2 regions of the Geoalkalibacter ferrihydriticus DSM 17813 genome follow, and region 2 is predicted to be linked to the other one. Evidence: riboswitches for the same ligand, from Rfam matches in the RefSeq annotation. Region 2 holds a riboswitch; the other holds the start of a gene.
What was found. Region 2 has a riboswitch for cobalamin ahead of GFER_RS10080 (TonB-dependent receptor plug domain-containing protein). Riboswitches for the same ligand answer to the same signal wherever they lie in the genome.
Positions count from the first base shown of each region.

Region 1: it holds a riboswitch for cobalamin, as region 2 does, so the genes downstream of both, GFER_RS12045 (cob(I)yrinic acid a,c-diamide adenosyltransferase) here and GFER_RS10080 (TonB-dependent receptor plug domain-containing protein) in region 2, are expected to answer to the same signal.

Region 1 is NZ_JWJD01000004.1:216,940-228,177, reverse strand. It holds gene GFER_RS19135 (energy-coupling factor ABC transporter permease) at 1-141, opposite strand, end outside; gene GFER_RS12080 (precorrin-8X methylmutase) at 138-782, opposite strand; gene GFER_RS12075 (sirohydrochlorin chelatase) at 784-1,191, opposite strand; gene GFER_RS12070 (cobyrinate a,c-diamide synthase) at 1,188-2,552, opposite strand; gene cobC (alpha-ribazole phosphatase) at 2,545-3,147, opposite strand; gene cobS (adenosylcobinamide-GDP ribazoletransferase) at 3,147-3,902, opposite strand; gene cobT (nicotinate-nucleotide--dimethylbenzimidazole phosphoribosyltransferase) at 3,899-4,960, opposite strand; gene cobU (bifunctional adenosylcobinamide kinase/adenosylcobinamide-phosphate guanylyltransferase) at 4,993-5,511, opposite strand; gene GFER_RS12045 (cob(I)yrinic acid a,c-diamide adenosyltransferase) at 5,517-6,038, opposite strand; cobalamin riboswitch at 6,137-6,353, opposite strand; gene yihA (ribosome biogenesis GTP-binding protein YihA/YsxC) at 6,420-7,016, opposite strand; gene GFER_RS12035 (hypothetical protein) at 7,433-7,885, shown strand; gene GFER_RS12030 (ferritin) at 8,067-8,591, shown strand; gene GFER_RS12025 (RNA methyltransferase) at 8,669-9,436, shown strand; gene GFER_RS12020 (diguanylate cyclase) at 9,485-10,438, shown strand; gene GFER_RS12015 (SDR family oxidoreductase) at 10,435-11,238, shown strand, end outside.
Region 2 is NZ_JWJD01000003.1:243,387-254,624, forward strand. It holds gene GFER_RS10045 (helicase HerA-like domain-containing protein) at 1-488, shown strand, start outside; gene GFER_RS10050 (class I SAM-dependent methyltransferase) at 790-1,545, shown strand; gene GFER_RS10055 (hypothetical protein) at 1,669-1,923, shown strand; gene GFER_RS10060 (BCCT family transporter) at 1,951-4,035, shown strand; gene GFER_RS10065 (ABC transporter ATP-binding protein) at 4,088-4,858, opposite strand; gene GFER_RS10070 (FecCD family ABC transporter permease) at 4,848-5,804, opposite strand; gene GFER_RS10075 (ABC transporter substrate-binding protein) at 5,801-6,691, opposite strand; gene GFER_RS10080 (TonB-dependent receptor plug domain-containing protein) at 6,691-8,517, opposite strand; cobalamin riboswitch at 8,552-8,688, opposite strand; gene GFER_RS10085 (MFS transporter) at 9,191-10,522, shown strand; gene GFER_RS10090 (DMT family transporter) at 10,642-11,238, shown strand, end outside.

The sequences.
Region 1 (11,238 bases), on a different contig from region 2:
GACGAAGGGCGCCGCCGCGAGAAACCAGAACAACGCCCAGCCCGCGGGCAGGATGCCTTCGGAGATGTGCATGGCTGCCGCGGGGGCAGGGATCAAGAGCGTCAGCAGCGCGACGCCCGCGAAAATTCGGTAAGGACTCATGGTTGACTTTCCTCGGCGAGAATCATCAGCGCGTTGAGGATTGCTGCCGCAATCGCCGAACCCCCCTTGCGGCCCCGGCAGACGATGGCCGGCAGGCCCGCGGCAACCAGCGCTTCTTTTGACTCCTGCGCGCCGACGAAGCCCACCGGAACCCCGACCACCAGTGCCGGTTGCACCGCGCCGCTGCGCGCCAGGCGCAGCAGTTCATAGAGGGCGGTGGGCGCGTTGCCGATGAGAAAGATCGAAGCACCGGCGGCGACTCCCTTGCGCGTGGCGAGAAGCGAGCGGGTGATGCCTTGGGCGCGTGCTTCGGCGGCGACATCGGCATCGGCCACATGGCAGCTGAGGCTGCCACCCAGAGTGGCGAGACGCGTTTTGTTCACGCCGGCCATGACCATGTTGGTATCGCACAGTATTCGCGCGCCGTTGCGCAGGGCGGCAAGCCCGGTCTCCAGTGCGTCGGGGGAAAACCAGGTGGCGCGGGCAAAGTCGAAATCGGCGGTGGTGTGGATCACCCGGCGCACGATAGGCCATTGCCGGGCCGTATAGGTGTGCGCGCCGACCTCGGCATCAATGATGGCAAAGCTCTGTGTTTCAATGGCCGCGGGGTCGAGGATGATTTCGCCGTCGTTCATAGTCATCTTAGCGCGCCGCCATCTTGGCCGGAGCATCCCAGCCGGCGCGCGTCATGGCATCCTCGATGCGTTCGCACACGATTTCGCCGAGTTTGGCGTGCACCCCGAGGGGCTCACCCAGGGCCATAACCAGGCCGGGATAACGGCGTGCCGCCTCTTCCATTTCCGCCGGCAGATCCTCGAGCACATGGGCGCCGGCAAAGAGAAAATAGGGATAGAGCAGAACGCGCTGCGCGCCTTGCGCGACACAGGCATCAATGCCTTTCTGGATGTTGGGGGCGTGCTGCTCGCGGAACGAAACTTCGACGATCTCGAAGCCGGTGCACTCGCGCACCATGGCGGCAATGGCGTGCAGGGCCTCGTTGGCGGCGGGAATGCGTGAGCCGTGGCCCATGAGCAAAATGGCGGTTTTCATGGGGATTGAACTCCTTTGCGACAGAAATTGACAAAATGTTCGGCAACCGATGGATGGCTGCCGAAATGCAGGTGGATGTAGCTGCCCAGTACGTTGCGGCGGCGATAGCCTTCGTCCGCAAGGTCCTCACCGCCACGCCGACTCAGCCGGTACTGGCGCGGCACCTCGGGCGGCATCTCCATCTCCGAATAATGGAATTCGTGGCCGCGCAGGCAGGTGCCCGCGGGACCCAGCAGCGAATCGGCAGTCAGAGTCACCTCGCGGTAGCCCAGCGCCCTGCGTTTTTTCAGCAGGCGCGCATGGGCGGGAAACACCCCGGCCATGGGGTACTCGTCGATGCTTTGCGACAGCAGCATGAAGCCGCCGCATTCGGCGTAGATGGGCAGTTCCTGGTCGGCGGCCCGGCGGATATCGGCGAGCAGGTGGGTATTGGCCGCAAGTTTTTCCGCGTGCAATTCAGGATAGCCGCCGCCCAGGTACAGCCCGTGGATTCCTTGCGGCAGGCGCGTGTCGCGCAGGGGCGAGAAGAAGACCAGCTCGGCACCGGCCGCCTCGAGCAGTTCGAGGTTGTCCGGATAGTAGAAGCAGAAGGCCTCATCCCGGGCCACGGCGATGCGGGCTCTGGGAGGTCTGTGCGCGGGTGAAACGCATGGCGCCAATGGTCCCGATGGGTCCGATGGAAAAATCGGGTTCAGATCGACGTGGCTTTCCAGCCATTCGGCGAGGTGTTGGTAGAAGCTCTCATCGCGCCGCGCGTCCCCGGCGGTGACCAGGCCCAGATGGCGTTCGGGCAGGCTCAGCGCTTCTTCCCGCGGCAGACAGCCGAGCAGCGGCGGCAGGTCGGGGACCGAGGCGAGGGCGTCATGCAGCAGTTCGGCGTGACGGGGACTGCCGACCCGGTTGCAGAGGATTCCGGCGAATTTCAGGCGCGGGTCGAAGCGGGTGAAGCCTTGTACGAGAGCCGCGGCACTGCGCGCCTGGGCGCGGGCGTCGATGACCAGCAGCACCCGGGCATCGAGTAGGCGGGCGATTGCGGCGCTGCTGCCGGCGTCGTCACTGCCTGAAGCGCCGTCAAACAGTCCCATGACTCCTTCAATCACCGCCACATCGGCCCCCACGCAGGCACGGCGAAAGGTGTCGCGGACGTAGTTCGTGCCGCACATCCAGCTGTCGAGATTGCGCGAGGCACGGCCACAGGCGGCGGCATGATGGCCGGGATCGATGAAGTCGGGGCCGACCTTGAAGGGCGCCACGCGCAGCTCGCGGCGGCGCAAGGCGGCGAGCAGCGCCAGGGTCAGGGTGGTCTTGCCGCAGCCGCTGGCGGGAGCGGCGATGAGAAAGGTTGGAATCGCTTCAGCCATTGAGCCGTTTCACCACCGCGTTGCCGTCGGCGAAATAGTCGATGATATTGAGGCAGCCATAATCCTGCTCGACAGCGAACATCTGCGTGAGGGGCGCGCCGATGGCATCAAGGAGAATCACTCGGTTGACGCCGCCATGGCCGACCAGGGCGACCTCTTCGCCGCGATGTCGCTCAATGATGCGTTGCAGGGCCGGGCGCACCCGCTGTGCCATTTCCGCGAGACTCTCGCCGCCGGGGACGCGGTAATGAACCAGATCGTTGAGCCGTGCCTGCCATTGCTCCGGGTAAAGCTCTTGCAACTCCTGCCAGGTGCGCCCCTCCCATGCGCCGATGTGCAGTTCACGCACCTCGGGCACGCGAACCGCCTGCAGTCCATGGGGCGCGGCCAGGCACTCGGCGGCAAAGACGCAGCGCGACAAATCGCTGGTGTAGACGGCTGCCAGGGGTGCCTCGGCCAAGCGCGCACCCAGGGCTTGCGACTGTTCGCGGCCGAAGGTCGTGAGGGCGACATCGGCTTGGCCGTTATAGCGCTTGTTGCCGAAGCCTTCCACCTGGCCGTGGCGGATGAGATAGAGGCGGGTGTGTTCGGTCATCATGGGGACATCACCGCCAGCACTAAGAGCAGAGTCAATACTTCGACAGCTTCGGTGGCCGCGCCGAGCACGTCGCCGGTGACACCGCCGAGACGCGCTTCGAAAAAGCGGATCAGGACCATGGCCGACAAGCCGATGAGAAACACCAGAAAGATGCCTTTCAGGCCGAACAGCACCAGACCGGCCAGGAGCAGGGTGACTGTGCCGATGAGAAATTCGCGTTCGCCGGCATGGTCGACAAAGGCGCCCCCCGTGCCCCCTTCGGGGCGGATGTAGCGGCAGAAGGACGCCAACACGACCTGGACCCAGCGCCCGGCGCAGGGCATGAAGAGCAGCGCCGCTGATTTGAATTCTTCGGGTACGTTGTAGAGCGACAGATACTTGAGCAGCAGCACCATGATCAGCCCGACTGCGCCCATGGCGCCGACGCGACTGTCTTTCATGATGCGCAGGATGCCCTCGCGGTCTTTGCCGCCGGCCAGCCCGTCGAGGAGATCGGCGATCCCGTCGAGATGCAACGCGCCGGTGGCGGCGATCAGAGTCAGAATCAGCAGGCAATCAAGCACCGCCCGCGGCAGAAAGGCGCCCAGCGCCCAGTTGAGCACGACCAGGCCGAGGCCGATTAAGAGGCCGACGGCGGGGAAAAAAGCCAGGCTGCGCCCGAGTCTCTCCGGGGTCGTTTCCAGATTGCGCGCCACCGGAAAGACGGTAAGAAAGGCACCGGCGAGGCGCACCTCCTGCCATTCGCGTTTCATTGATCCCTCCCCTGAGTAACCCCTGCCTGGTCGAATGTCTGGATTTCACGCAAGCCGCGCAGGGCGGCCTCGATGAGGCTCATGGCCAGAGCCGCGCCCGTGCCTTCGCCGAGGCGCATCTGCAGATCGAGGATCGGCTGCTGCGCCATGCGCTCGAGCATGACGGCATGGCCGACTTCCACCGAGCGATGCGCGGCGAAAATGTATTCGCGCACCTGCGGATGCATCTCGCAGGCGATGAGCGCGCCGGCGGTGGAGATGAAGCCGTCCACCACTACTGGTATCGAGCGGGCGGCGCCGCCCAGCACCAGTCCGGCGATGCCGCCGATTTCGAATCCGCCGACCTTGGCCAGGACATCCAGCGGATTCTGCGGATTGGGAGCATTGATCGCGATGCCCTCTTCGATGACCGCAATCTTGCGCAGCAGGGACTGATCATCGATACCCGTGCCGCGATGGGTGACCTGGGTCGGTGGCAGGCCGCTGAAGACCGCGGCAATCGCCGCCGAGGGCGTGGTGTTGGCGATGCCCATATCGCCGGTGCCGAGCAGATCGACCCCGGCATCCGCCGCTGCATTGGCCAGGGCGATACCCGCCTCCAGGGCTTCAATCGCCTGGTCGCGCGTCATGGCTGGACCGCGCCGCAAATTGGCCGTGCCGCGGGCGATTTTGCGATGGATGAGCCCCGGCAATTCGCCGAAATCATGATCGACGCCCATGTCCACCACCCGCACCTCCGCGCCGGCATGGCGGGCCAGGGCGTTGACCCCGGCACCGCCGGCGAGAAAGTTGTAAACCATCTGCGGTGTGACCTCGGGGGGGAAGGCGCTCACCCCTTCCGCGGCCACGCCGTGATCTCCGGCAAAGGTATAGATTTCCTTGCGGCGGATGTCTTCGCGGCCGGTGATGGCCACAAAGCGTCGGGCGAACTCTTCAAGTCGCCCGAGGGAGCCGCGCGGCTTGGTCTGGCGATCCATGCGCGCCTGCACGGCGGCCATGCGGTCAAGGTCGACGGGGCGAATGGAGGCCAGGGTGCGGGCCAGAGTCGGCGAGGGCATGATCTTTCCTTCTTTCTGTAGGGATTCGTGTTTTATTTCAAGCGCAAGGGACAGCCCGCGGCGACCAGCCAGGCTTCGTCAGCCACTGCCGCCAGGCGCTGGTTGGCGGTGCCGGCCAGGTCGCGAAACAGTCGCGCCAGGCGATTTTCGGGGACGATGCCGCTGCCGACCTCGTTGCTCACAATGAACACCGGTATTTCAAGCTGGGTCAGGGTTGCGGCAAGCTGGTCAACGGCGTTCAGGATCAACGTCTGATCTTCTTGATGATGAAAAAGCAGATTGCTCAGCCACAGGGTGACGCAGTCAAAAAGCACTGCGCCATAACCGCAAGCACCGCTCAGCGCCCGCACGATCTCCAGGGGCTCCTCCAAGGTCTGCCAGCGTGCGCCGCGCACGGCGCGATGGGCCTGGATGCGCGCCGCCATCTCCGCGTCCTCGACGCGCGCGGCCGCCAGGTAGAGCAGAGGGCCGGGGCAGGCTTCGGCCTGCTGCTGCGCGAAAGTGCTTTTGCCCGAGCGGGCGCCGCCGGTGATGAAGACAGTTCGTGCCATAGACGTCAGAACTCCAGGCCGCACCGGGCGGCAATGCCTTGGTCGAGGGGATGCTTGATTTTGTCGATACGGCTGATCAGGTGGGCGCGCTCCAGCACTTCGGGCAGGGCGTTGCGCCCGGTCAGTACCAGCTCAGTGTTGGTGGGACGCTCATCGAGAAATTGCAGGAATTCCCGCACGTTGAGGAGTTCTTTATGCAGGGCGCCGTTAATTTCATCGAGGACCACCAGGTCATAGTGTTCATGCGCCAGGCGCTGTTTGACTTCGGCGAAGGTTCGGGTGACGCTGGAGCGCAACAATTCCCTGTCCTGCCCTTGACGAATGCCGCCCACGCCTGAAGTGAGAATCTCCAGGCCGGGAGTCTGCTGGAAAAAGCGGACCTCACCGCTCATCGGTTGCTCCGTCTTGAGAAAGCGCACCAGCAGCACCCGCAGCCCCTGGCCGAGGGCACGCACCACCAGGCCCAGGGCGGCGGTGGTTTTGCCCTTGCCCTCGCCGGTGTAGACCTGAATCAGTCCCGTTTTCAAAACCGTCCTTTCAATCGCACGAAAAAACCCCGGTCGCAGGATGCGAGGCCGGGGTTCAGATAAGTGAACGACGGGCCCCACCCCTTCCCACGAAGGATGAGTAAACCGACATTCGGGCAGGTCTCCTGGCTTGCGGGTCATCCTACTGGCCGGGCCTTCCCGTTTTCCGATACCTGAAGCAGGTAAAAAACAGTGGCCTTAAGATCGGCGTTCGTCACCGCTTACAGTTGCGGGGCAGCGAGGGACTTTCACCCTCTTCCCTATTCTCCCGCCTGCGCTGAAGCTGCGGCGGGCACCCGAATCAATAAGGGTCGTACGTAAACAATTTTTGGTGCAAACTCTTTTAGCAGAGGCGTTCGGAACTGTCAATGGTTGAAAATATCAGGGTTTTTCCTCGGGATTCAGCGCTTCGGCAACCCGCCCCCAAATCTCTTCGCGACCCTCGCGGCTGGTGGCGGAGAACAGGGTGAAAGCTTCTACCGGCAGGGCGCAAGCCTCGGCGATTTTCTTCAGATGGTCCCGGCGGCGACCACGGGTGACTTTGTCGGCCTTGGTGACCACGGGGATGGTGGGAATCTCGTATTCTTCAAGCCAGTCAAGAAATTGCAGATCCTCCTCGCTGGGCACCCGGCGGATATCCAGAATCAGCACCACGCAACGCAGGCTGCGGCGCTTTTCGAGATAGGTGCGGATCATCGGCCCCCAACTGCGTTTAACCGCCAGGGGGACTTTGGCGAAACCGTAGCCGGGCAGGTCGACGAGTTGAAAGGCATCGTTGACGGTGAAAAAGTTCAGCAATTGGGTGCGTCCGGGAGTCGAGGAGGTACGCACCAGACCGCGCCGCCCGAGCAGGCAGTTGATCATCGAGCTTTTGCCGACGTTGCTGCGCCCGGCAAAGGCGATTTCCGGAAGGCTCTCTTCCGGATAATGCTCTGGGTGGACGGCACTTTTAAGAAATTCAGCAGATTTGATGTGCAAAATGCGACCTCGGCGGAGCTGGAAAAGTTTTACGGTTAGTGGGTCTCTTTAAAGTGTCGGCAGGCGTGGCGGCTATGATAGCATGTTTTCTCCGCGCGGGGGAAAAATCGCGAGCCCAGCTATCCAGCCGTGGGAAATGTTGGGTTTTTCTGGCGAGTTCGATCTTTTTTTGCGGTGGAATGAACTTGTCTTCCCAGGGAAAAACCATTGAATTTTTTTTCAAAAACTGTTAAGAGATGAGGCTGGCGGCAGCCATTTAAAAAAGGCTTAATCCGTGAGGAGCGACATTCTCGACGTCAATGCAAGGGAGCCCATGCCCGGTTGTCTGAGTGAGGGTGTCGAAAGTCCCGCGGAGTTTTCTTTTTTTACCCGATTCCTGAAATTGAATAAAACAATTGAAAAAGGAGATTTTTGAAATGAAGATTTGCAAGTGGCTGCGCTATGTCGCCATCCCGCTGCTTCTTTTGTCCGTGCTGGTCAGCACCGCTTCCGGGGCGACCCGCTCGGGTAGATTCGTCACCATCGACGGCCAGGAAGTCCGGTTTTTTCGCATTGAAGACCGCAACCTGATCAAGGGGTGGTTTAATGGGACCGCTCTTGAAGTGCCCATGGACGCCGTAAGAGAAATCGTTTTTTTTGACAGTCCCAACGCCAGCTACAGCATGTTCGGCAATGACATCAGTGCGGGCGAGATGGAACTGACGCGCAAGACCGATGGCCAGAAGTTTATTATACAGGACGCGTTTCTCCCCTCCGACTGTGATTGCACCTACCTGACTTATTCCTATCGCAATCCGTTCACCGACGATATCAACCGGGGCAATTTCGCCATTGACGGATTGCGTCGAATTGTTTTCGACGATCGCTGATTTTTGCCCGGCACCGGAACAAATAATTTGAAAGGCAGGTTCGCCGGTGGTGGACCTGCCTTTTTTGTGGTTGCGGTGGTTTGTGGACACTGATTTTCCACTGGTGTATAAATATAAATCGACCGAAAACGCCGGGTTTCCCTGCGTAACCTTTTTTTTCTTGTTCCTGGGAGGAAATCTCATGCTGAGCCAGACATTGCAGGACGCATTGAATGAGCAGATGAAAAACGAATTCTTTTCCGCTTATCTTTATAAGGCGATGGCGGCCTATTTCGAGGCGGAAGACCTGCCCGGTTTTTCCGCGTGGATGCGCGTTCAGGCCATGGAGGAAATGACGCACGGAGAAAAGTTTTTCAACTTTATCTGCGAGGCGGGCGGACGCGCGGTGATGTTGCCGATTGATGCGCCTAAGGGTGATTACACATCGGCCTATGACGTTTTTGACTATGCTCTGGAACATGAATATTTCGTCACCGATCGTATCAATAAGCTTATGGACCTCGCGCGTGACGAGAGCAACCATGCCGCGCAGATTTTCCTGCAGTGGTTTGTCACCGAGCAGGTGGAAGAAGAGGCCAGTTTTGGGCTGGTGAAGAAAAAGCTCAAACGCGTTGAAGGCGACGGGCGCGGCTTGCTGATGCTTGATCAGGAAGCCGGTTCGCGCACTTTTGTGCCGCCGGCCGGAATGAGTGTCACCGGCGGTTGAGGCGGCGCTTTCATTGACAATAAAAGGGGGGCGGATGCTCCCCTTTTTCCATTGCACGGAATCTCCCGGATATTCGAATGACACAAGCTTTGCCGTTTTCTGAGCGTATTGCCGTTGTCCTGGTCGAGCCCCGCCATCCCGGCAACATCGGCATGGTCTGTCGTGCCATGGCCAATTTCGGTGTCAGCGATCTGCGTCTGGTCAATCCGTGTCATTACCTGCACCCGGAGGCGCATAAGCTTGCGGTTTTTGCCTCCGATCTGCTTGGGCAGGCGCAGGTTTATGCAAGTTTGGCCGAGGCCCTGGCCGATCTTGAAATAACTGTCGCAACCACGCGCCGCATGGGCCGCATGCGTGGTGAGCTGTTGGATGTCTCCCGGTTGCCGCAAACCTTTGCGACGCTCTCCGCCGCCGGTCGCGCCGGGTTGGTTTTCGGGCGCGAGGACGCAGGGCTGACCAATGCCGAGGTGGCCTTGTGCAGCCATGCCGCCACCATCGGTACCTCGGCTCAGGGAGGCTCCCTCAATCTGGCTCAGGCCGTGGTTGTCTGTCTTTATGAAACTTGCCGGTCGGTGGCCTGCGCAACTCCCGCGCCGCGGCAAGAACCAGCGAGCCAGGGGGAGATGGCAAGCCTGTATGCAGACATGGAAGCTGTGCTGCAGCGCATTGCCTTTCTGAATCCCGAGCGTCCCGAAGCAGTCACCAACCCTTTGCGCGACATCTTTCGCCGTGCCGGATTGTCGTCCGCCGAAGCCGGCATGTTGCGCGGCATGTGGGGACAATTGGCTTGGAGCATTCGCGACTGGCGCGGTCGGCGCAAAGGGGACGGCGGGGCCCAGGGGTGAGGCTTGTGGGTTGCATTGGTCGTATATTTGTGAAAGGAGCCACGGCTCATGGACGGTTCTCAGTGTGACTCTTCGTCGACTTTCCCGGTGCTGGTCGTCGAAGATAACCCGCCGATTTGCAGCCTGCTGCAGAATGCCCTTGAGGGTGCCGGACACGCCTCGCTGTGCGTGACCAATGGTCCGGACGCCCTGGCGCAATTGGAGCAAGGGTATTTTCCCATCGTCATCACCGACCTTGTGGTCTCCGGCATGGATGGCCTGGAGTTGTGCCGAACCATTCGTGAGCGGTTTCAGAAGTACTACATCTATATTATTGTCTTGACTGCGCGCGGATCCAGGGAGGATTTGATCGAAGGCCTTGAAGCCGGCGCCGACGAGTATCTGGTCAAGCCTTTGGGCGAGGCCGAGTTGCGTGCGCGCCTGAAAATCGCCCGGCGTATTCTTGATCTGGAGAGTTCCCTCAAAAAAAGTCTCGAAGAGTTCAAGAATCTGTCTGTCAAGGATTCCCTTACCGGATTTTTCAATCGTCGTTACCTGGCCGAACGTTTGCCCCAGGAAATCAGGCGCGCCGTTCGCTATGGGCGGCCGCTCTCCCTGCTGCTGTTTGATCTCGATCACTTTAAGCGTGTCAATGACCAGTTCGGCCATCAGGTTGGGGATTTGCTGTTGCAGCAATGCGGGGTGAGTGTTGTCGATGCGTTGCGCCATGACCTCGACTGGGCGGTTCGCTATGGTGGGGAGGAATTCCTGGTGGTCTTGCCGGAAACTGATCTGGACGGTGCCCTGGTGGTTGCCGAGCGCCTGCGTAGCTCTCTGGCCCAGTTTGACATCAGCACGCCGCAGGGCCCTGTCAGGACGACTGCGAGCTTTGGTGTCGCCAGTCTGCCTGAGACCTCCACGCGCCAACGCCTGGCCGCCGAGGCCCTGATTGAGTGTGCCGACCGCTGTTTGTATGAGGCCAAACGCGAGGGCCGCAACCGTGTCAAGGGGCAGAGAGCGTGAACTCTAACGAACAGCTTCTGGGACGGATTTTCATTGTCGGCTGCGGCGATATCGGCAGACGCGTGGCACGCCTTGCTCAGCAGCGGCAATTGCCCGTCGCCGGTCTGGTGCGCAGCGAACAAGGGGCGTGTGAATTGATGGCTCTAGGCGTAGAGCCGTGCCTCGGCCATCTCGACCAGCCTGCGTCCTTGCGGCTGCCGGATCTCGGCGGAGGGAGTGTATTTTACTTCGCGCCCCCGCCGGGGGGCGGTTTCAGCGAGATGCGCGTGAGAAATTTTCTGGCCGCCCTGGCGCCTGGAAACCTGCCTGCGCGGTTGGTCTATTTGAGCACCAGCGGGGTTTACGGCGACAGCGGCGATGTCGCGGTTGATGAAAGCCGTCCCGCGCAGCCTTTGACGGCGCGCGCCCGGCGGCGCTTTGATGCCGAGGAAACTCTGCGTGCCTGGGGCGCGCAGCATGGGGTAACTCTGGTCACTCTGCGCATCGCCAATATCTATGGGCCGGGGCGCCTGCCGGTCGTGCACCTGCAAAATGGACATCCCCTGCTGGTCGAATCGCAGAGCAAGCCGACCAGTCGCGTTCACAGCGAGGATCTCGCGCGGATCTGCCTGGCGGCCGCGGAAAAGGGCCGACCCGGGGCGGTGTTCAATGTCTGTGATGATGAACCCTGTTCTGCGACAGCCTATTTCACCGCCGTTGCCGAGTTGCTGGGGATTCCCTGCCCGCCGCAGATCCCTCTGGAGGAGGCCCGCCGCCTCATGAAGCCTCTTTTGTTCAGCTATTTTATAGAATCAAGAATC
Region 2 (11,238 bases):
TTCAGCATGCCTTGCGAGCGTTCACACCGCGCGATCAGAAAGCGGTGCGGGTGGCCGCACAGACCTTTCGCCCCAATCCGGCCCTCAACGTCGAACAGGTGATCACCGAACTGGGGGTTGGTGAGGCGTTGGTCTCGTTGCTTGACGGGCGCGGCACACCGACGCCTGTGCAGCGGACTCTGATTCGTCCACCACGCAGCCGTATGCTGCCTCTCAGCCCGACGGAGCGCATCGCAGTGCTTGCGGCCTCGCCCTTTGCCGGCCGCTACGAAAAAGCCTTCGACCGTGAATCCGCTCACGAAATTCTTCAGGCGCGCGCCGCTCAGGCCCCCCTTATGGACAAGGCACCCAAGCCCCAGTCGCGCGGTCGCCAGAGCGACGACATGATGACCGCCCTGGCGAAAAGCGCGGCTCGCTCCATCGGCAGCAACGTCGGTCGCCAGGTGGTGCGCGGCGTACTCGGTGCGTTGTTTGGCGGCAAGCGGTGAGGATGGTTGGTTAAGCCCTAGAAAAAAGAGCGTTACCACCTGTCTGGCGATGCGGCCCTGGCGACATTCTGCGGGTTCAGGGCGGATATTTTGACATTCCTTTTTCAATCCGAGCTTTGAATGTCCGGAATAACTCATCGACTCTACCCCCTGCCGGATGCGCCACCGGCAAGTGTGATGCCCCTCAGGGCAGGTATTTTGCGGGGAAAGGGCCACCGTTTCGCTTGGGCTCTAGGCTAGGGCGGCGGTCTGGGGACGACCACTTCCGGTTAATTGAGCAATTCGTCATGGAGGTCAGCGGATGACGGGCTTCAAAGATCATTTTTCTGCTTCCGCGAGAGAATATCGCGCCTTTCGTCCCACCTATCCGACCGAGCTTTTCGAATGGCTGACGCGCCTTTCTCCGGGCCGCGATGCGGCTCTGGATGTGGGTTGCGGCAACGGCCAGGTGGCAGTGCTCCTTGCCTCCCATTTTCGCAAGATTTTTGCGGTCGATCCGAGCAGCGAGCAGATCCGCAATGCCATTGTGGCCGAAAACGTCGAATATCATATCGCACCGGCCGAGGCGACGGGACTGGCCGAAGGTTGTGTTGATCTGGTGGCAGCGGGGCAGGCCCTGCACTGGTTCGATTTTGAGCGCTTCTACCCGGAGGTGCGTCGCGTGGTGCGTCCCACGGGTGGCGTTTTTGCCGCGTTCACTTACGGACTCATCCGCATGGGGGGGGGCGTCGATGCGGTTATTGACCAGTTCTACCATGAGGTGCTGGCCGATTACTGGCCGCCGGAGCGGCGCCACGTGGACAGTGGGTACCAGTCCCTGCCGTTTCCTTTTCCCGAGATCGAAGCACCCGCCTTTCAACTGGTCGAAACTTGGGATTTGCCGCGCCTTGTGGGGTATTTGACCACCTGGTCGGCGGTCAACAAATATCGACAACGCACCGGCAGCGACCCCATACCTGCAGTGGAGACGGAATTGAGGCGAAGTTGGGGGACCCAAGAGGCGCGCGTGGTGGGCTGGCCGTTGGCGCTGCGGGTGGGGCGGGTGAATCAGAATTGATCTATGGTTGACACCCTCGGCTCACTCACTGAGAGGCCTACGCGCTTGGCGGTATCTGCTGTAAGGATGAGGCGCAAGGTGCGGGATACAGTGAACTGTGCAGCAAGGCTTATCGGTGAGCGAATGAAGCCAGAAGCGGATCAGGCCTACATTCCCATATCCTGCAGTATTCACGATGAGCTGCTTGCCGCCGTCATGGCGAAAGAGCCGTGCGAGCTTGACTGTTTGTCGGAGTCTGGGACAATGACACGGATTTGCGGCCGGATCGTGGATGTCTATAGTCGCGTCGGGGCGGAATATCTGCAACTCGAGGACGGCACGACCCTGCGTCTGGATCGCCTTCGCAAATTCAACGGAAAATCCGTACACCCCGCCTGATCGGCCGGCCTTTCAACAGGAGAAGCGATGTCTGCTTTTAGAGGTAAAATTCCCTCCACAATCCTAATTCCGGTTTTTGCTCCCGCCGTAATCGTTACGCTTCTCTTGGTGATCGGAACCATCAGCAACCCAGAGTTGGCCGGTGAGTTTTTCGCCGCCATGCTGAGCTTTATCACCAAGACCTTCGGCTGGTTCTACATGTTGTCGGTGGCGATTTTCCTGGTTTTTATCGTCACTGTTGCCTTTTCGCGCTGGGGAGGGATCAAACTTGGCCCCGATCACGCGGTGCCCCAATACAGTTTCCCCGCGTGGTTCGCCATGCTGTTTTCCGCCGGATATGGGATTGCGCTGTTGTTTTTCGGTGTCGCCGAACCGGTGCTGCATTATGCCGCGCCACCCGAGGGGGCGGCCGCGACCGTTGACGCGGCCAAACAGGCAATGCAGATCGCCTTTTTTCACTGGGGCTTTCATATCTGGGCCATCTACGGATTGGTCGGGCTGGTGCTGGCTTATTTCTCTTTTCGCCACGGTCTGCCCCTTTCCATGCGCTCGGCCCTGTTTCCCCTCATCGGCGAACGAATCCATGGTCCCATCGGACATACGGTAGATACTTTCGCTATTCTCGGCACCCTGTTCGGCATCGCTACCACCCTCGGACTTTCGGTGACACAGATCAACGCCGGCATCAATTATCTGTGGCCGGCAATCCCGGTTAACGTTACGGTGCAGGTTGTCGCTATAGCGGTTATTACAGCCGTCGCTCTGATTTCAGTCGTCGCAGGTCTCGACAAGGGCGTCAAGCGGCTCTCCATCGTCAATATGACCCTGGCCGTGTCGCTGATGCTGTTTGTCTTTCTCGTCGGGCCGAGTATTTTCATCCTTGAGACGTTTTTGCAGAATACCGGCAGCTACCTGAACGGAATCATTGCTCGGACCTTCAATTTGCAGGCCTACAGCCGCTCGGACTGGATCGGCAACTGGACGCTTTTCATCTTCGGCTGGACCATCGCCTGGGCGCCCTTCGTCGGCTTGTTCATCGCCAAAATCAGTCGCGGGCGCACCATCCGCCAGTTCGTTTTCGGGGTCATGTTGGTGCCGTCCGTTTTTACCTTTCTGTGGTTCTCCATCTTCGGCGATACCGCCTTGCATTTGATTATGGTCGAGGGCTATACCTCTTTGGTTACGGAGGTTCAGGCCGACCACGCCTTGGCTTTGTTTAAACTTTATGAATTGTTGCCTTTTTCCGCCATTACTTCATTTTTGACCGTGGTTCTCATCATTACCTTTTTCGTGACATCCTCTGATTCCGGCTCTCTGGTCATCGATTCTTTGGCTTCGGGCGGAGCGCTGCAGACCCCGGCATGGCAGCGCTCTTTCTGGGCCATCATCGAGGGAGTGGTTGCCGCAACGCTTCTGGTTGCGGGGGGGCTCAGCGCACTTCAGGCCATGACCATCGCCAGTGCTCTTCCCTTTGCGGTTATTATGCTGATTGCCGCCGTCGGCATGTGGCGGGCCCTGGTCATCGAGGGGCATACCGAAGCAGGCCTGCATGCGCACATGCGCCGTGCGCACCACGCCGGCCCCGCTGAGCGCGGGCGGTGGAAAAAACGTCTGGCGGGCCTGGTGCGGTTTCCGAGCCGCGAGGAGGTCGGGACGTTCATCGAGACACGGGTGGTTGCCGCCATGAAGCATGTTCAGCGCGAGTTGGATGAGCAGGGGTGGCCCGCGGATATTTTCTATGATGCCGAGATCGGCCGGACCTATATTGAAGTGATCATTGAGGGAGAGATTGATTTTATCTACGAAATTCGCATGTGTGAGTATTTGGTGCCCTCATTCGCCTACCCGGAGATGGAGCGCAGCGAGGACGATATCCAGCATTATTATCGGGCGGAGGTTTTTCTGCGTCGCGGCGGCCAGTCATACGATATCTATGGTTATGACCAGCAGGAAGTCATCGACGATATTCTTGACCAGTTTGAGAAATATCTGCACTTTCTGCATGTCTCGCCGGGCAGCCTGCCGTGGAAAATGCAAGAACACGACGAGATGCTCAATGTGTCGGCAGGCGAAGAGCAGGGCCCCAAGGATTCAGCGGCTGAAAAGCCGTAAAGGGTCTATCTCTACGCCCTGGGAAGGAGGGAGATGCAACACGTTGTGTGGATTACGGGCGAAAGAAAACCCCTGCCGGGTGGAGATCCCTGTCGTCTTTTTGGAGGTCGAAAAGTTCGGCTATCAGGCTTTCGGTCAAAACGGCGTGTGGCGCCCCCTGGGCGATCAGGGCTCCTTCCTTCAACGCCAGCAAACGATCAAAACGCCGGGCCGCAGCCATGTCATGCAGGGACATGAGAACCGTCACTCCGGCGGTTTCGGTAATTGCGCGCAAAAGCCTGAGCAGCTCGGCCTGAAATTTGAGATCCAAACCCGCCAGGGGTTCGTCGAGAAGCAGGCATCGAGCACCCTGCACCAGGGTCATGGCAATGAAGGCGCGCCGCAGTTCACCACCGCTTAATTGGCCCAAATGGGCCTGCTCTTTGTGCTCGAGGCCGACGATGCGCAGAGCTTTCTGCGGCGCAAGAGGTGGCATGTCGGAGCAGGGATAGGTTCCCATGCGCACAAGTTCGGCGACGCGAAAGGGCAGATGGACATCAAGGTTTTGAGGCAGGTAGGCCAGGCGGCCTGCCCTCTGCCGGTCACTGAGAGATGCAAGGGGGCGGCCGTCGAGTAGGATTTTCCCGGCCCAGGGCTTGAGCAGACCCGCGGCCAGTCGCAGGGCCGTCGATTTGCCCGCGCCGTTGGCTCCGATGAGGCCGATCAACTCGCCCGGCGTGGCTTTAAAAGAGAGATCTTCGATAAAGGTGTCCCCACCGAATCCGAAGCACACCTGCTCAAAGACCAACAGTGCTTCGGCCTGCCTGTCGTTTCTAAAGTCCATAGCCCTTTTTCCGCAGAATGATCAGAAAGCAGGGGGCCCCGATCAGGGCCGCAATGACACCCGCCGGAATTTCCAGCGGCGCAGCAAGGGTGCGCCCGGCGCCGTCAGCCAGACACAGGAGCGCACCGCCGACCAGGGCTGCGGCCGGCACGCTGATGCGTGCGTCGGATCCGACCCAATGACGGACGGCATGAGGCACCAGCAGACCGATAAAGCCGACCGTGCCTCCCAGGGAAATGGCGGCGGCGGTCATCAGCGACGCGGCGATGAACAGCAGCAGCCGCTCTCTACCCGGTGAGAAGCCGAGCCCGTGGGCGATCTCGTCCCCTAGGGTCAAGGCATTGAGACCTTTGGCGCGAATCAGGGCGAGAGTCAAGCCTGCGGCGATGAGGACGGCGCCGGCAGGAACCAGCCTCCAATCAGCCATGGAGAGATCTCCCGACATCCACAAAATCGCCCGCTTGAGTCCGTCGTTGCTCGAAACGGTCATGACGAGCAGAAGCAGGGCCGAGAAGAAAAAGCCTATGCCTATGCCGCCCAACAGCAAGCGATCGGGTCTGAGCCCCTGGGGGCTGCGACCCAGGGCGGCGACCGCGACGCAGGTGAGCAGTGCTCCACCAAAGGCCAGAATGGGCACCGGCAGGGGCAGGGAGGTTGCCGTCATCAACCCGAATGCCGCAGCCAGAGCCGCGCCGCTCGATATTCCCAGAACATAGGGGTCGGCCAGAGGGTTTCGAAACACTCCCTGGAGGATGGCGCCCGAGGCCCCGAGGGCCGCTCCCATGAGAAAGGCGACGAAAGCGCGGGGCAGGCGCAGGGCGACAAGGATATGCCAGTCTTGGGGCCTTATGTCCAGGGGATTGATGAAACGCGGCCCGCTCAGCACCGATAAAAGCGTGACGAGCAGCACGGCCCCGGCCAATGCGGCTGTTTTGGCTGGGCTCATGGGGGTGCGTGCTCCCGTCGTTCGCTGAGGGCGTGGAACAAATCGGTGATGCCTTCGGCAATCCGTGGCCCGGCGCGGTACAGGGCGTCGTCGACGAAAATGAGGCAATCTTCCCGAATCGCCCCAAGACTGCCGAGGCGCTGCATGAGTCCATCAGCGAGGGACGCCGTGGCTCCTTGGCCCTGACCGAAAATAATCACGTCGGGCTTGCGGCGCAGAACCTCCTCGACGGAAAAGCGAGGGTAGTTGACCCCGGTGCCTGCGGCGATATTGTCAAATCCCAGGAGTGTGAGCGTATCGTCGACAAGGGTATCGGTTCCGGCGACGATAAGGGGCTCGGGCCAGATGACGAATAACGCACGCTTGCGGTCAATTGTTGAGACGGTTTCGCCTGCTTGGGCATGGCGCAGAATGGTGTGTTCCAGGTTCTGCGCCAGATGCTCTGCCGCAACCGCGGCTTGGAGAACCTTACCCAGGTCGCGGATTCCCTGGGGGATATTTTCCATGCGCCGGGCGGTGAAAACATGGGTCTTTACGCCGAGGCTTTGGAGCCGCAGCGCCACCTCACGCGGATTGCCATCCGTGGATAAAACGACCATGTCCGGCTTAAGAGCCAGAATCGCCTCCAGGGATGGGTTGGACATGCCGCCCACCTGGGTTCGGTTGCGCGCCTGCAGCGGCCGGTCGCAGAAAGACGTGACGCCCACCACCTGCTCGCCGAGTTCCAGGGCAAAAAGAATTTCGGTCATGGCTGGAGCCAGAGAGACGATGCGCTGCGGCGCAGCGGCCTGGAGTGGCGCGCAGAGAAGCACGAAGGCCGCGCACAGGTAGGCTGTGCGCAGCACACCGGCGCCAAATCTGCTATTTTTTCTGATGTTTTTTCCCATCAGAAGCCTGCCTTTAGGCCGCCGAAGGCGGCGAAGCCCGGCGTGCCGAAATCGCCGGCCACCTCATAACTCTTGTCAAAAAGATTGTCGATGCGGGCAAAGACGCTCAGTGACCTGGTCAGGGTGTAGGCGCTCCGCAGATTGACGAGTCCGTAGGCTGAGAGGTCGCGCCCGATGAAGGGGTCGAGCCTTCTGGAAACATAAATGTGCTCCACTCCCAGACTCAGTGCGGCGAAAGTGTATTCCACGGACGACACCACTTTGGAACGCGGACGCAAGGCTAGGCGCGATTGGGTGTCAACGTCGAGGGCATCAAGCCAGGTATAGGAGCTTTTGATCAGCACGGCGTCCATAGGTCTTGCCATGGCTGTCAATTCCAGCCCCTTGACGCGCGCCCGGCCGATATTGTCCGCCGTGAAGGTGGCGAAGTTGGTTTGGATGAGATTGCGGTAGCGCTGCTGAAACCAGGTAGCGCCCAGGGTGAGACGTCCGGCGAAAAAATCCTGTTCAATGCCCACATCCCAGGCCGAACTTTTCTCCGGCTTAAGGTTGGGGTTGCCGTAAAAAGGATAGAACAGTTCGTTGAGAGAGGGCGCGCGAAAGCCGCTGCCGTGGTTGGCTCTGATGCGCAGATCCCGGGGGCGAAAATGGTAAAGCGCCCCGATGCGGTAGGTGAGCTCGTCGCCGAAGGTTTCATGTTTGTCGTAACGCAACCCCGCGTCGAGGATCAGGTTTTCATCCAAAAGCCGCAGTTTGGTGTTGGCATAGCCGGCTTTGTTGTCCACCGCCTCATCGAAGACATCTTTGTTTTCAGCGGCTTCGCGCCGATAGGCGAATCCTCCGCTGAGAGTCAGCCGGTCGAGATCCAGAACGTGCTGCCAATCAAGCTGGTGGGTGGTGGTATTGATGCGGGCATTGTTCCATAAGGTGTCTGGGTCTTCGGATTTCAGCCGTTGTCCTGCCAGGGACAAGCCCAGCGTCTGTTCATAATTGTCCAGAAGAAAAATCTCGCCCCTGAGGGCGACTAGATAGTCGTCGCGCTTCTGGATCCAGTTCAGGGCGTCCACCATTCCCACGCCCGCTTCGAAGCCGTCGAGCTCGGAACGGTCGTGGACGTAGCGCAGGTTGAGATCGAGGCCAGTGCGGGCCGATGGGGCAAAACCCAGCCTCGCGGAAAGCGTGGTGTTTGTATAGGCGTCCGGCTCCGTGCCGCTGCGTGCTGCGGAGATGCCCTGGGTGTCGAGCCAAGTGGCACTGAACCGGTAATCATGGCGATCTGTGCCGCCTGAGAGAGATCCCGACGCCTTGCGTGTGGAAAACGAGCCGGCCTCCACAAGGAGGGCTGTCTTGGGTGGTCCGACTACCTTGCGTGTAATGATGTTGACGACGCCGGCCATGGCTTCCGAGCCGTAGAGAGTGCTTTGCGGTCCCTTGAGGATTTCGATCCGCTCGATATCGTCGGTAAGAAGTCCGCCGAGGTCCGCCGCGCCGGTGGAAGGACTGTTCACCCGCACGCCGTCGACCAGCACCAGCACCTGGCGGCCGTTGCCGCCGCGTAGTAACAAGGTAGCGTTTTTTCCGGCTCCGCCGTTTTGCACCAAGAAAAGGTCCGATTGGGTTTGAAGCAGCTCGGTGACGAAGGAAGTTCCTCGTCTCTCGATCTCATCGCGGGAGATGACCGTCAGGGATTGAGGTACGTCGGCCCGCGGCTCGTCCCATCGGGAGGCTGTGACGACGATTTCCGGAAGATTGAAAGTCTGGGCTTGGGCCAAAGCCGGGGTGGAGAAAGACAGGACGAACAACAGGCGGATGATGCCCTTGAGCATGGATTAACCTCCCTCGAAGTTGTCGGACGGCGCGGTATTCCGGCTCAGGGCGACCTACTGACCCGCCTTCCCAGGAGAAATCCCAGTGGCTGTACCCATGCGATCAATGCGTGGGTGGGTGTTCGTTCCCATTACGGCTGCGGGGCAGCGGGGGCTTTGCACCCCTCTTCCTCACATCCGTCCGTTTTAAAAATTGATTGAAACTTGATTTTTCCCTCGGGAAATCCGGGGGACTTCTGTTGATAATCAATTTGCCGGCTACTGTCAATGGAGGGGATCGATTTTTTCCGTCTTTAAGCCGCGGGGCGGAAATGGATTCGCGGGCTTCGTCAGAGACAAAAAAACGAACATCCGAGATCCGGAAAAGTTGATCGTAATTTTTCATCCTTGCCAAAATTGAAGCAAAGACCGTCGTTGGTTAAAATTCCAAAGATTTCATAAAAATCTTTGGAATTTTATTCCCCCATGATCAGCGGGCGAGAAGGGCGAGCTCCTGAAGAAGAAAATGGCCGATCTCAAGGAAAATTTGATATCTTCAAATGCATAGGCCTTACCCCACGGTTGTGCGCTTCCTGCTTAACTTGTCCGTACACTGCACGGTTTTGCCCTTGTTCTGATTTTGGCGCGGCCAGGAGCCAGGCTGAACAGTAGCGACGCATAATGAAAGGCTCTCATGGAGACCGAAAAAGCTTCAAAAAAAGAAATCTTCGGCTGGGCGATGTTCGACTTCGCCAACCAGGGTTATACCCTGCTCATCATCACCGTATTTTTCGGTGATATCTTCACCCGCATCATCGTCGGCGATGCCGAAAACGATTACCGGTTGGGCAATCTGCTGTGGAGCATCGCCCTGTCCCTCAGCTATCTGCTGGTGGTCTTTACCGGCCCGGTGTTCGGCGCCATCATGGATTTTACCGCCACGCGCAAGCGTTTTCTTTTTGCCAGCTATCTGCTCACCGTCTTTGCCACGGCTGCGCTGTATTTCGTCGCACCGGGCTATGTACTGCTCGGCATGGTGCTACTGATTGTTTCCAACTACGCCTATGCCATTGGCGAGTCCTTCATCGCGAGCTTTCTGCCCGATCTCGGGCGTCCCGAGGATTTGGGCAAGATTTCCGGATTCGGCTGGGCCCTCGGTTATGTGGGCGGCTTGGTGGCCACTGCCTTTGCCCTGCTGTTTCTGGGCGAGGTCAGTGAGGAAAACTTCTCGCGCATTCGCTGGGTCGGCCCCTTCGCCGCTGGTTTTTTCCTGGTGGCGGCGATCCCCACTTTTCTCTGGCTCAATGAGCGCGGTCGCCCGCGGCGCCTGAAAAAATCGAACACCTATCTCGCCCTGGGGTTGCGCCGGGCATGGCGGACTTGCAAGGGACTGAGAGAATTTCGTGATCTGGCGATTCTCATGGGATCGATCTTTTTTGCCATGTGCGGCATCTATATCATTATCGCCTTCACCTTCATTTATGGCGCCCAGGTGATTGCCTGGGATGAGCATGTGCGGGTGCTGATGTTTGTGGTAGTGCAGATCACCGCCACTCTTGGCGCGCTGGGTTTCGGTTTTCTGCAGGACCGCATCGGTGCCAAGCTGACCTACGCCCTGGCCCTGGCTTTGTGGATTGTCGCCATCACTTTGATCTACCTGACCCCGGCTCTGGCTGCCTGGGGGCAGGATAGCTTCGGGGTGGAGTGGCAGGCGCAGTATGTCTTTCTCGTCGTCGGCGTTTTCGCCGGTACCTGTCTAGGGTCTACCCAATCGGGCGGCCGGGCGCTGGTCGGGCTGCTTTCGCCCAAGCGCAAGGCGGCCGAGTTGTTCGGTTTCTGGGGGTTGTTCAGCAAGGCTGCCGCAATCGTCGGTCTGATCGGCATCGGTTTGCTGCAGGCCGCCTTTGGTCTGCAGGCGTCCATACTGTTCTGTGTTGTTCTATTCGGTCTGGCGCTGCTGGTGGTGCTGGGCGTCGATGAGGCGCGCGGCCGTAAGCGGGCACAGGAGAAACGGCATCAGGAGTGAAAAATGAGTTTATTTAAAGACCATTTTTCCGCAGCAGCCGATAATTTACTTTATTGCTTAAGAGTGTCCCTCCTTCCTGTTGCGGGCCGTCTTTATTTCATCATGGAATGGGAGATCAAATGATGGGCGCGAGTACAGCTTTCGTGGCGCTGGCGGCTCTTTTCTGGGGGTTATCCGGCGGGATCGGCGGAATTCTTATGGCCGATGGCTGGGATGCGTTCGTCGTTTCATTCTACCGGGGCATGATCGGACTGCTGTGCGTCCTCGTCTGGCTAATGCTGCGCCCGCAGGGCAGTGGCCTGGCAAATCGCCGGTTATGGTTCTGGTCGGCGATTGCCGGTCTCGGCGTCGCCGGCAACTTCTCGTTCTATTTCGTGAGCATAGGGCAGGGAAGTGTCGCGGTTGCGGCTACGTTGATGTACTGCGCCCCCGTGTTCGTGTATCTCGTGTCATTCGCTCTCAAACTTGAAAGACCGACCGCGCTGAAGTGGGCCGCGATCGCGGTGGTGATGCTTGGCATCGTGTTGCTGACACAGATTTACGACATCGGTGCGAGCGGCGTCACGGCGATGGGGGTGGGCGCCGGGCTGCTTTCCGGGCTGTCCTACGCGATATTCATTTTCGGCTTCAAGTATGCGGCGCCGCACGGCAGCCCGCAGGCGATTCTCTCAATAGCGTTTGCGGTCCTTGCCCTCATCCTGATCTGGCCGGGTGAT